4 regions of the Alishewanella maricola genome follow, and region 3 is predicted to be linked to each of the others. Evidence: predicted binding sites of a transcription regulator. Region 3 holds the regulator's gene; each other region holds the start of a gene.
The links. Region 3 encodes LexA, which represses DNA repair genes until DNA is damaged. Its sites were predicted from a motif close to TACTGTATNNNNATACAGTA; they were not measured.

Region 1: JAO78_RS06795 (DNA topoisomerase III) is a predicted target of LexA. The motif match lies at 1,475-1,494, and genes of this name have one in related genera.
Region 2: umuD (translesion error-prone DNA polymerase V autoproteolytic subunit) is a predicted target of LexA. The motif match lies at 1,780-1,799, and genes of this name have one in related genera.
Region 4: umuD (translesion error-prone DNA polymerase V autoproteolytic subunit) is a predicted target of LexA. The motif match lies at 1,352-1,371, and genes of this name have one in related genera.

The regions. Positions count from the first base shown of each region.
Region 1 is NZ_JAEINI020000003.1:290,866-294,031, forward strand. Features, by position in the region: gene JAO78_RS06795 (DNA topoisomerase III) at 1-1,465, opposite strand, end outside; gene JAO78_RS06800 (coiled-coil domain-containing protein) at 1,777-3,166, shown strand, end outside.
Region 2 is NZ_JAEINI020000013.1:14,677-17,842, reverse strand. Features, by position in the region: gene JAO78_RS14535 (HEPN domain-containing protein) at 1-54, shown strand, start outside; gene umuC (translesion error-prone DNA polymerase V subunit UmuC) at 63-1,337, opposite strand; gene umuD (translesion error-prone DNA polymerase V autoproteolytic subunit) at 1,334-1,765, opposite strand; gene JAO78_RS14520 (ABC1 kinase family protein) at 1,912-3,166, shown strand, end outside.
Region 3 is NZ_JAEINI020000006.1:63,244-66,409, forward strand. Features, by position in the region: gene coxB (cytochrome c oxidase subunit II) at 1-858, opposite strand, end outside; gene lexA (transcriptional repressor LexA) at 1,245-1,865, opposite strand; gene plsB (glycerol-3-phosphate 1-O-acyltransferase PlsB) at 1,946-3,166, shown strand, end outside.
Region 4 is NZ_JAEINI020000003.1:256,793-259,958, reverse strand. Features, by position in the region: gene JAO78_RS06660 (hypothetical protein) at 38-445, shown strand; gene JAO78_RS06655 (Lcl C-terminal domain-containing protein) at 492-1,157, opposite strand; gene umuD (translesion error-prone DNA polymerase V autoproteolytic subunit) at 1,397-1,816, shown strand; gene umuC (translesion error-prone DNA polymerase V subunit UmuC) at 1,813-3,090, shown strand.

The DNA of each region.
Region 1 (3,166 bases), on a different contig from region 3:
GCTTCTCATCCAGTTGCCCTTCAACACAATTAACCTGATCGCCCTGCTGCACTGCCGGCAAGGCTGTACTGAATTCATTCGTCTCTTCGTCAGTTGAACCGGAACGTGCAAGTAAGGCCTTCCAGCCCAGATCGACGGTCGATTTTTGCTTGGCGACAAACAACCCACCGGCAACTTCAGTATCAATTTGATGCTCGCTATAACGAAACGCCGGATAAAACTGCATTAAATATTGTCGAGCAATTAACTCATAAATATGTCGCTCATCTAGCGAAAGACGCTGCACATCCAGCACCCGCTCGGAAGGTATAATGGCATGGTGCGCCCCTACCTTGCTGTCATTCCAGGCCTTGCTTTTTAAGTTTAAATCTGCTTTTTTCACGGCCTCACTTAATTGCGAACTACTGCTGGCAATCGCTTGGCTTACCTTTTGCCGCTCAGCATAGTGACCCGCCGGTAAATAACGACAATCAGAACGCGGATAGGTAATTAACTTATGGCGTTCATACAATTGCTGACAAATATCTAAGGTTTTTTGCGCGTTTAAATTAAAGCGTTTAGACGCATCAATTTGTAATGAGGATAAATTGTAAGGCAAGGGTGCAGCCTGGCTTTTTTGTTCGCGTTTCACGGCTTTAACTTGGCCCGTTTGGCCCCTCACCTTTGCTAACACGGTGTCAGCCAACTTTTTCAGTAACACCCGGCCATCTTCATCCATGTAAGGCTCGCAGGCGGCACTCGGTTGCCACTTTGCCTTAAACTGCTCACCACTGCGGGTTTGCAGCGTTATCCACACCTCATAAAAGGGTTTCGTTACAAAGTGTTCAATCTCTAGATCGCGGTGCACCACTAACCCCAACACCGGCGTTTGCACACGGCCGATCGACAACACGCCCTGATAACCATGCTCTTGGCCTAGTAAGGTACATAGCCGTGTCATATTAATACCATACAACCAATCGGCCCTTGCCCGCGCTAAGGCTGAAGTGGCTAACGGAATAAAATCAGTGTTTTGGCGCAAATCCTTTAAGGCTTTGCTGATCGCCGCCGGATTCATGTCATTCACTAAACAGCGCTTGGTGGCCGCACGCTTGGCTTGACTGATCCCCGCATAATTAATCACTTCATCCACCAAAATTTGCCCGACACGATCCGGATCGCCCATATTCACTAACACATCGGCTTCTTTGATCAGTTTTTTAACCACATTAAATTGCTGGCGGGTTTGCGACTTAACGTGTTGTTTCCATTCTATTGGAATAATTGGCAGGTGGGCTTTGCGCCAACTTTTGTAATCGGCATTGTAGGCTTCAGGTTCTGCCTGTTCCAGTAAATGACCAATACACCAAGTCACCACATCACCATTGGCGGCTTTAATAAAGCCATCGCCTTTTTGCTGTGGTTTGGGGAGCACATCGGCTACGGCACGGCCAACGCTGGGCTTTTCTGCAATGTATAAAATCATCAGACAAAACACTGTACAAATAATCAGTTAATTTACCTTGCCTAACATTAAATAGCAAAAACTTGTGACACTGACTAATACCTAAGGATTATATTGATGGTTAAAACCACAATTTTGACCGTTAACTTAACTCGCTAAATAAAAAATAAACTGAATTATTTTAATCACTTAAAAACTTTAAGGTTTAAAAAACACTCGCAACATAATTAATCAGTAGATCAATATTGCTGGCAACTTGGCTATTTTCTAAGCTGTGAATATGGGTTCCTTGCCTACTCTGGTTTTGCTGCTTCGCTGTGAGGGCGTAGAAAATGTCGCAATATACTGATGTGAAAAGAATTTGTGATGATCTAGAAAGTACCGGTAAAACCGTGTCGCTAGATTATGTTTTGTCTAAAGTGTCTGACGCACAAGCAACGGTGATAGCACACTATAAAAAGTGGCGATACGAGCAAGCTCAACAGCGACAGCTTGAGCAAGCGCCAATACTCAGTGACGATTTTATGCAAGCGTTTCTGCGTGAAACCGAGCGACAAGGCGCGCAACAAACGGCGCAGTTGCAAAAACAATTAGCCGAAGCACTGCAAGGTGAAGTGGTTGCGGTTGAGCACTTACAACAGGCACAGCAGCAATGGCAGCAGTTGGAACAGCGTAAAACGGCTTTAGAGCAAACATTGCACAGCCAACAACAGAAACTGACCACTCAGGCAGAACACTTTGCCAGCCTGCAACAAGAACGCACCGCTTTGCAACAACAACTGGGCCAGTTAGAACAACAACTGAGCAAGGCAACGGAGCAACTAACCGCCAGCCAAGCGGCCGTGGCCGCCGCCAATGCTCAAGCCTCTGAACACGCAACCGCTCTCGCCTCAAAGCAAGCACAGCTTAACGACACCGAGCAGCAATTGTCTGAGTTACAACAACAGTATCAACAACAACAGCAGTTAATTGCTCAATTAGAGGAAAAGCAGGCGGCACAGCAACAACTGGCTGAGCAATTAAGCACAGCTCAAACGCAACTCGAAGTACTTGAAACAACGTTGCAGCAGACTAAAAGCGCACAGCAAGACACCGAGCAAGCGTTAAGTGCAGCGCAAAACGCGGTGGCGCAGTATCAACAAGAGCAACAGCATTTTTCTGAGCTACAGGCCGAGTATGATGCCTTACAACAACGATTGACAGAGCAGCAACGCCAACACTTTGAAATGAAAAAACAGATCCATCAGCAACTGGCCGAATATTCCGAGCAATGTGCTGAACTCAGCTCTGAGCGCGATACGCTGTTGAGTCAGATACGCCGTCAAAAAACCACAGCAGAGCCATCTGCATTAGCCGACAGCATTCAGTTACAGCAAGAATTAAAACAACTGCAGCAACAGCACCAAGACTTACTACAACAACTGGCCATGCCACAACACAGTGCCGCCGAGCAGGCCACGGCAACAGAAAACCTTCAGTTACAGCAAGAATTGCAACAACTGCAGCAACAGCACCAAGACTTACTGCAACAACTGGCCTCGCCACAACACAGTGCCACCGAGCAGGCAACGCAAAGCGAGCAACTCAGTGCGTTAACAGCAGAGCGGGATGAGGCGCTAGCCATTAATGCAGCACAAGCGGATCAACTGCATAACGTGCAACACGAATTAGCCGAATTAAAAGCCCTTTTGCAACCGAATAACCCTGAACAATGCGACAATG
Region 2 (3,166 bases), on a different contig from region 3:
GCGCCCGATCAATTATGGGGTGAGGCGATTTACCCGGTGATTAACCCGTCTTAGCTTAACACTTAGCTTACCACCGGCAACTGTAACCAGTTGGTGGTGTACGCTGGTGACAAATGTTGTCGTTTCATCGCCCAGCTTTGCTTCACGCCTTGGCTGGCAAACCAGATCTTACCTTTACCCGACTGATTATAGCGATCGAGTGTTTGCATTAAGCTGGGATCAGCATGATAACTGGCGGTGGGTTCAAATAAGCTGGGTTGATATACGCCCTCATCATAAAAGTCACTTAACATTACGCCGGCTTTGGCATAGCGATAGCCATCGCGCCAGATCTGCTGTAATAAGCGGTTAGCTAAGGGCAGAAAATCACGGGTATCAGCACTAGGCGCGCCCAACGTGGCATTGGCGCTGTTGGCATAATACGGCTCTTGTGATTTGCTAAATGGGCTGGTGCGTAAAAATACCGTCAGTTGTCGAGCATGTTGCCGCTCTTTGCGCAGTTTTTGACAGGCCCTTGCCACATATTCGGCAATGGCTTCTTGCAATAATGGCTGCGCGGTAATGCGCTCACCAAAAGAGCGCGAACTAACAATCTCTTTTTTAGTGGGGGGCTGTTCTTCTAATGGGATACACGACTCACCATTCAGCTCGCGCACGGTACGTTCGACCACCACCGAAAATTGCTGGCGAATAAAACTGGGATTGGCATCAGCTAACTGTAAAGCGGTGTGGATCCCCAGTGCTTGTAAACGGATCGATAACTTACGACCAATGCCCCAGACTTCACCAACAGGTAATAAAGCCAGCAGCTTACGTTGGCGTGTGACCGCCGTAAGGTCGACCACGCCCTGGGTTTTTGGCCAAGTTTTTGCGGCATGATTGGCTAATTTGGCTAACGTTTTACTCGGCGCAATACCCACACACACGGAAATGCCTTGCCACTGGGCAATGCGCTGCCGGATAAATTGGCCATACTGCGTTAACTCGGTATGCGGTAAGAGGCTCAAATCTAAAAAGGCTTCATCAATACTGTAAACCTCAACGGCGGGAGCCATTAATTCTAAGGTGGTCATCACCCGAGCAGACATATCGGCATACAGGGCATAATTCGATGAAAAGGTGACAATACGGTGCTGTTTAATTAACTCGTTAATTTGAAACAACGGCACGCCCATTTTTATGCCAAGCGCTTTCGCTTCTTTAGAGCGCGCCACGACACAGCCGTCGTTATTCGATAACACCACCACCGGGCGGTGCGCTAAGTCAGGCCGAAACAGTTTTTCACAACTGGCATAAAAGTTATTGCAATCGACCAGCGCAAAACACGTTGCTTTCATTTACGATTAAACCGACGAATAGCATTGGTTACCACGCCAAAGATCTGTAACTCATCGGCGTTTTTAATGTGCACTGGCTGATAGCGCGGATTCTCTGGCAGCAGCATCAGATTCATTTTGCAGCTTAAACGCTTCACGGTAAATTCGCCGTTGATTGAAGCCACCACAATGTCTCCATGTTCGGCAGTGATCGCGCGATCAACCACCAAAACATCATCTTCAAAAATACCGGCTTCAATCATCGAATCACCCGATACGCGCACAAAAAATGTGGCGGTGGGGTGATGAATACACAACTGGTTTAAATCGATACTTTGCTCGATATAATCTTGCGCGGGTGAAGGGAAGCCCGCAGGCACCTTACTGCTAAAAAAAGGCAACCGAATAGGTGCGCCGGCTTGCGCCTGACCGAGAAACTGAACAGACATGGCATTACCTCAAATACTGTTTATCCATACAGTATAGTATGCCTTGCTTCAAGTTGCACAACAAGAGCTAACTTATGCCCGAGAAGCAACCAAAAAGCGGTTAGCTGCGTATAGCCTACTATACAGATTGCAAGAGTAAGGTAGTTATGTCGGCAGGTAGTTCAAAGGTGCCCGCGCACCGGATATCCCGTTTTGGTAGTTTAGCCTCATTAGCAGGGCGAGTCGCCGGTGGCATGCTGGCTGAAGGGGCACGACAATTAGCCAAAGGCCAAGTGCCGTCTAAAAAAGACTTGCTACTTACCCCAGGCAATGCCAAACGCGTTGCCGATCAATTGGCGCATTTGCGCGGTGCGGCGATGAAAGTCGGTCAGTTATTGTCCATGGACAGCGGTGATATGCTGCCACCAGCTTTAGCTGAGATTTTAGCGCGCTTGCGTGCCAGCGGTAACCCCATGCCCGTTAAGCAGTTAGCACAGGTGTTACGCAACGAATGGGGTGAGCAATGGCAGCGTCATTTCAGTGATTTTACCTTTACGCCTTTAGCCGCCGCCTCGATAGGTCAGGTGCATCAGGCTTATCATGATAATGGCCAGCGCCTTGCGGTAAAAATTCAATATCCGGGGATTAAAGCCAGTATCGACAGCGATGTTGATAACGTGGCAACCTTATTACGTATTAGCGGGCTGGTGCCTAAAAGTGTCGATTATCGTGGGCTCTTAACCGAAGCAAAAGCACAATTACACAGCGAAGCCGATTATTTGCAAGAAGCCACCTACTTGCGGCAGTATCGCCAAGCCTTGGGGCAAAGCCCACACTTTGTGGTTCCCGAAGTGTTCTCAGAATTAACCACCGAAAACATTTTGGTGATGAGTTTTGTGGAAGGCAGTGCGTTAGAGGCATTAAGCAGTCATGAGCAAGCCGAGCGCGATCGTGTGATGGGCTTGTTGTTTGAACTGCTGTTTCGTGAATTATTTGAATTTAAATTGGTGCAAACCGATCCGAACTTTGCCAATTATTTATACAACACGAAAACCCAACAACTGGTGTTATTAGATTTTGGCGCTTGTAGGCATTACAGCAGCCGCTTTAGTGATGGTTATCGCCAATTATTTGCTGCAGCCTTAACTGAAGATCACGCGGCCATGGCCGCTGCGTTAACGCAGATTGGTTTTTTCAGCCAACAGATTTTACCCGCACAAAAACAAGCCGTACTTTCTTTAGTGAATTTAGCGGCCGAGCCTTTAAAGCACGATAGCGCCTTTGATTTTGGGCAAACGGATTTAGCATTGCGAATTCGTGAAGCGGGCACCGCCTTAAGTATGCAGCAAGATTACTGGCATACACCGCCGGCAGATGCGATTTTTTTACATCGCAAAATAGGTGGTTTGTATTTGTTGGCGG
Region 3 (3,166 bases):
TTTTAACGCAGGGAAAATACCAGGTAACCCCATGCCAGTAGCCTGATGACAGGCGACGCACCAACCTTGATAGATTTTTTCACCGGTACTCATTAACTCTGCCATGCTCATATTCATGGCAAGTAATTCTTGTTCGGCGGCTTTTTCACCGGCGATCCGCGTTTCTTCTTGCTGGATCCACGCTAAATAATCTTCTTCGCTTTTGGCGATCACCACGATTGGCATAAAGCCATGGTCTTTACCGCATAACTCAGTACATTGCCCACGATAAGTGCCAGGCTCGTCTACCCGAGTCCATGCTTCGTTAATAAAGCCAGGGTTCGCATCTTTTTTAATGGCAAATGCAGGTACCCACCACGAGTGAATCACATCATCTGAGGTCATTAAGAAGCGAATTTTTTTCCCAACAGGAATCACTAAAGGCCGATCGACCTCTAATAGATAGTTTTCACCCTTGGCCAGTTTATTGGCCACTTGCTCTCTGGGTGTCGCTAATAATGAAAAGTACTCAACATCGTGTTCAAGGTATTTATAATGCCATTTCCACTGCGAACCGGTAATTTGCACGGTCACATCGGCAGCAGAGGTGTCATCCATCGCCAATAGGGTGGTCGTGGCGGGAAATGCCATCACAACAAGAATAACGACCGGAATAGCCGTCCACAGAATTTCAACCTTGGTACTTTCATGAAATGAAGCCGGCTGCACCCCTCTTGCTTTGCGGTGAAGGATCATGGATACAAACATAATCCCAAACACCACTGCACCGATAGCACAACAAATCCAGAAGATGGTCATATGCAGTTGATAAACCTGCTGACTGATCTCCGTAGCGCCTTTGGTCATATTCAAAGGCATAGATGTTGATGCATTTGCCGATGCGGCAAAAAATAGGGTCGGCAGCGACCAAACCAGACAACGCGTGTTTGTCACTGTACTTCTCCTCTGTCATTTGCATTGCAAACTGCAGAAACCAAGAACACAGAACTACACGGCTTTTATGTAAACCTATCCTGACCGAATCTATGTGGTAAGTTTCGCAATTTCTTATTTTTATTATTTTTTGTGATTTCGAAGCAAGCGCTGAAACCAGCAACTGTTAACTTTAATTATTTTTTGAACAGTTACCGCTTAAGAATTGTCCAGTATGAGCGTTATGTAAACCCCTAAAATGCAAAAGCACCGATAAAACCAAGAGGTCATACCAGTGCAATTATAAATTAACTTGTTGAACAGCGACTATTTTATAGCCAACTGCCGTTACGGATCACACCTACAGCAAGGCCTTCAACGGCAAATTGCTGTTCACGTAAATCGATTTTAATCACCTCAAAATCTGGATTCTCAGGAAGCAATAAAACTTCATGTCCTTGCCGCTGGAAACGCTTTACCGTTACTTCATCATCGACACGGGCGACAATCACTTGGCCATGTTCTGCTTGAGTGGTTTTATGCACGGCTAACAGATCGCCATCGAGGATGCCGATATCTTGCATACTCATACCTTGTACCCGAAGTAAAAAGTCAGCATGGGGTTTAAATAAATGCGCATCAATTTGATAATGATTTTGTACATGCTCAGCGGCTAAGATAGGTTGGCCAGCGGCAACTTTACCCACCAAAGGCAAACCCAATTGCTCGGGAGCGGAATCGTCTTCCAATAAACGGATCCCTCGCGAGGTACCGGGCATCATTTCCAGTACCCCCTTTTTAGCTAAGGCTTTGAGATGTTCTTCCGCTGCATTGGCAGATTTAAAACCTAAACGCAGCGCAATCTCGGCACGCGTGGGTGGCATTCCGGTTTCTTGTTGGTAATCTTTGATTAATTGCAGAATTTCGGCCTGACGAGGCGTTAATGGTCTCATAATGCTGGCTACCTATACAGTAAGTACTGTCAGTATATACAGCCTTTTTCGAAATGCCAAGCGTTGTTCTGCAGCTGAATTTGCCAGCTTACGCAGCTGTGGTATTCTTAGCACTGTTCAGTTTGCTCGGTATCATTATGTTCTCAAGCTTGTCGTTACTGACCTTATTATTAAAATGGCCTATTCGCCTACTCGTTAAATTCAAAATTGTTCCTGATAACCCCCTACAACAACTGGGAGTTAATAAAGAACGGCCATTATTTTATATATGCCACACCGAATCAGCCAGTGATGTCGCCACGCTGCGTCGCGTTTGCCAGCAACTAGCCTTGCCCGATCCGCTTAGCCATGTAGAACTGCGGGGGCAGAAATTATCACGCATCTTATTTCTCGAAAAACCTCACCAAATCATTGGTGGCCGCAGCGATACCCGTGCATTAAAGCAAGGACAAACATTACTCGCGGCTCATTTAGCCAACCCCAAATTACAGGCACAGCTGATGCCGATCTCGATCTTATGGGGCCGTGCACCAGGTAAGGAAGACAGTATTAAATGGTTACTGGGGGAAGCACATTCACCTAACTGGTTAGCTAAGTTACTGATTGTATTTATCTCAGGTCGACACACGCTGGTGCGCTTAAGTAAACCAGTAGATCTACAACAAATGGCTGGACAATTTGGCGCTGAAGCCAGCACTGCCAGAAAACTGCTGCGCATGTCACGGATCCACTTTTATCGACAGAGACTGGCAGCAACAGGGCCAAAACTGATGAACCGCAGTCAGTTATTTAATGCGCTATTAGCCACGCCTGCGGTTAAAAAAGCCATCGCCGATGAAGCGGCTAACCGCAATGGAGATTACGCCGCAGCGCGACAAGAAGCTCGCAAATTACTGCAAGAGATTGCAGCCGATTACCGCACGTCAACTTTACGTTTTGGTGATCGTATTCTGACATGGTTATGGCAAAAGCTTTATGCTGGCATTAAGGTCAATAATGTCGACACTTTGCGCGATCTGGCGCAAAAAGGACATGAAATTGTTTATGTACCTTGCCATCGAAGTCATATGGATTACTTGCTACTCAGTTATATTATTTATCATCAGGGGTTAGTGCCACCGCATATCGCCGCAGGCATTAACTTAAATTTCTGGCCTGCAGGCACGATTTTTCGTCGTGGCGGGGCATTTTTTATTCGACGCAGTTTCAGTGGCAATAAGTTGTATTCAACCGTTTTTCGCGAATATTTAAGCTTGCTGTTTATGAAAGGTTATGCGGTGAAGTACTACACCGAAGGTGGC
Region 4 (3,166 bases), on a different contig from region 3:
TCAAAACGTTATTTTTTTAACAGTCAGCGAGGTTTGCATGCTTCCATTATCACTTATCAAGGTGACAGTGACGGATTTGGAGTACGTTATTAAATATCTACTGCTACTGTGTCACTCGAAGCGTTCTATTGAAAACAACAACCCTATCCACAATAGCTATAACCGGATCAGCCTGTTTTACCTTGGTCTCCGGGTAGAGAAAGCGATGCTGTTTCTTAATGGCCTAGATTTTATTGAGGAGGTTGATAACGTGTGTGAAGATTTGGATAAGCTCATCACGTGGATTTTCCCCCTGGCCGAAATACAGAAACTCAAAACTGCTATTCGCCAAAACCGGCACCAATCAAAGTATTGGTCGCCGGTGTTCCACAAATATCATGGGGAGAGCAATAAACCAGTCATCATAGCTGCGCGTGAGCGTGTCACAGAAACTCTTCAGCAATAAAAAAGAGGAGATCAAACCTCCTCTTGATTGTCGCTTAAATTCGGTTTTATGCCACTTTACGACGGGCACCCATCATCAGTATCAGCACGCCGGCTGCAGCCAACCCAGCAGGGGCTGACACATCAGCCATGTTAATGGGTGCATTGGGGTTGTTGATGTTAATTGTCGGGTCGTTGATGGAGCTTAGCGTTGTACCTCCATCACTCACAAGATATATGCCTTCGTAATTCCTCTTTTTGTCTAAGTTAGTGGCGTAATGATAGCTAAACCAAACAGCAGCACCGTTAACTTGTCGAGAGCTGAATCCATATGTACTGCCTGAAACTTCATAGTAGCCATATGTGTGCCCTGTAACGTTTTGTCCGAACATTGAATGGGTGGCGCGTTGCTCTGCCGTAGAAGAGACCGTCGCATTGCTGAATACGTCCTTGCGCGGCTCTATGGTTGGAAAGAGAGAGACAGCAAGTGTCTTTATTTCATCATGCGTTGGCAATCGCCAGCCCGCGTAAACAGTGTCTAAAAGCGCTTTAACTTCATTGATACTTTTTCCGCCTGTCTCAGTCAAATCCAGCCACTCCAGGCCAGTTTGCGTATCCAAAGTAGCAAGTCCGTCACCAATACTCTTCCAATCTGTGGCGACAAAAGCCGCACTTGCCTGTCCTGAGATTAACCCTGTAACTAGGGTAGCGATAACGAGAAGCTTCTTAAGCATAGTCAATTCCTTTTACACGTTAAAAATGGGCGAAGAGCCTGTCAGTGTTCTTTACGCGAAATCAGTGGCTTTCCCTGATTAAATGCGCTATTGACAAGATATGTTCAAATTTCATGCCATTAAAATGGGTCGGGGTTTAAAACGATTTAATCTGACACTAGCTCTGCAAATTGCCAAAAGTTTCCCGGCTGGTATACTGTATATAAATACAGTTTTGGAGGGTGACGTTGGCGGTATTGATTGGCAAAGCGGGTGATAAGTGGCCACAAACGCCACTTCCCTTTTTTTGTGATCCTGTAAAAGCCGGTTTTCCTTCACCGGCTCAGGATTATGTTGAGTGCGAGCTTGATTTAAACGAGCTGTGTATCCGGAATCCGTACGCAACCTTTTTTGTTAGAGTCGAAGGTGACTCCATGATTGGCGCCGGGATCTATGACGGAGATGTACTGGTTGTTGACCGCTCAGTCGATGCCGAGCATGGAGATATCGTGGTGGCCGCGGTTGGAAACGAATTTACCGTAAAAGAGCTGTGTACCAGGCCATCGCTATGCCTGATCCCCCATAACCCAGCCTACAAACCAATCTGGCCACGTAACGGTGAAAGCCTCGATATCTTCGGGGTCGTGACCAACGTGATTAGAAAAATGAAACGCAAATGACAACTCCCCTCTTTGCTTTAGTGGACTGTAACAATTTTTACGCCAGTTGCGAGAAACTGTTTCGCCCTGATTTAGCCCATACCCCGGTTGTTGTGTTATCAAATAACGACGGCTGCGTGGTGGCGCGATCGAGAGAAGCTAAGAAACTTGGTGTTAAAATGGGTGTGCCGGTATTTCAGGCGCGCGAGCTCATACAGAAGCACGGCGTTGTGGCGTTCTCCTCTAACTACGCGCTTTACGCAGATATGTCTCAGCGCGTCATGAGCACACTGGAAAGCCTGGCACCCAGGGTTGAGGTCTACTCGATTGATGAAGCCTTTCTTGATCTCTCCGGTATGGAAAACACCCATGATCTGACGGAGTTTGGCTTTACCATTCGTAAAACCATCCTTAAGTGGATTGGGATCACCGTCTGTGTTGGTATTGCCCCTACCAAGACCCTTGCCAAGCTCGCCAACCACGCCGCTAAAACCTGGCAAAAGACGGGTGGTGTTGTGGATCTTACCTGCAAAGCGCGACAACGAAAGTTACTGGCCTTGCTTCCGGTGGATGAAGTATGGGGAATCGGTGGCAAGTTAACAAAGCGGCTGCAGGCGCTTGGCATACACACTGCGCTACAATTAGCTGATGCCGATCCCCGTTTTATCAGACAACAGTTTTCTGTTGTTGTGGAGAGGACTGTTCGTGAGCTTAATGGTGAGAGCTGCATTGCATTGGAAGAAATGGCTCCCACGAAAAAACAAATCGTCAGCAGCCGGGCTTTTGGTGAGCGCATCACTGATAAGCAGGAAATGCGAGAAGCTATCAGTGAATACATTAGTCGGGCCTGTAAGAAACTCCGTCAGGAAGGACAGGACGCTAAGCACCTTACCGTATTTCTCAGAACGAGCCCATTTAGTGACAAGGATGCGCCTTATAGTGCGAGCCGAAGTGTTGAGCTGGATAGGCCAAGCAGTGATACCCGGGTATTTTTAACTCATGCTATGCAATTGCTCGACAAAATTTGGGTTAACGGTTACCGCTATGCAAAAGCTGGGGTTATGCTCTCGGACTTTTACGATCCAGGGATATATCAGCCAAGTTTATTTGACATGCCGGCCGAAGACGACGAGTCAGCGCACAGGCTTATGCAGCTTATGGATCAGCTTAACAGCAAGCATGCAAAAACAGTTTGGTTCGCTGGGCAAGGGATTAGTCAAAGCTGGGGAATGAAGCGAGAAGCTCTATCTCCCGCATATACAACAAATTGGCAGCAACTTCCCGTTGCCAGATGATCAAAGTGTCATGACATGAATATTCGTCCACGCTGGAGAGCTGGCCTTTGGTTTAACCTGGTGTTGACGGCAACCG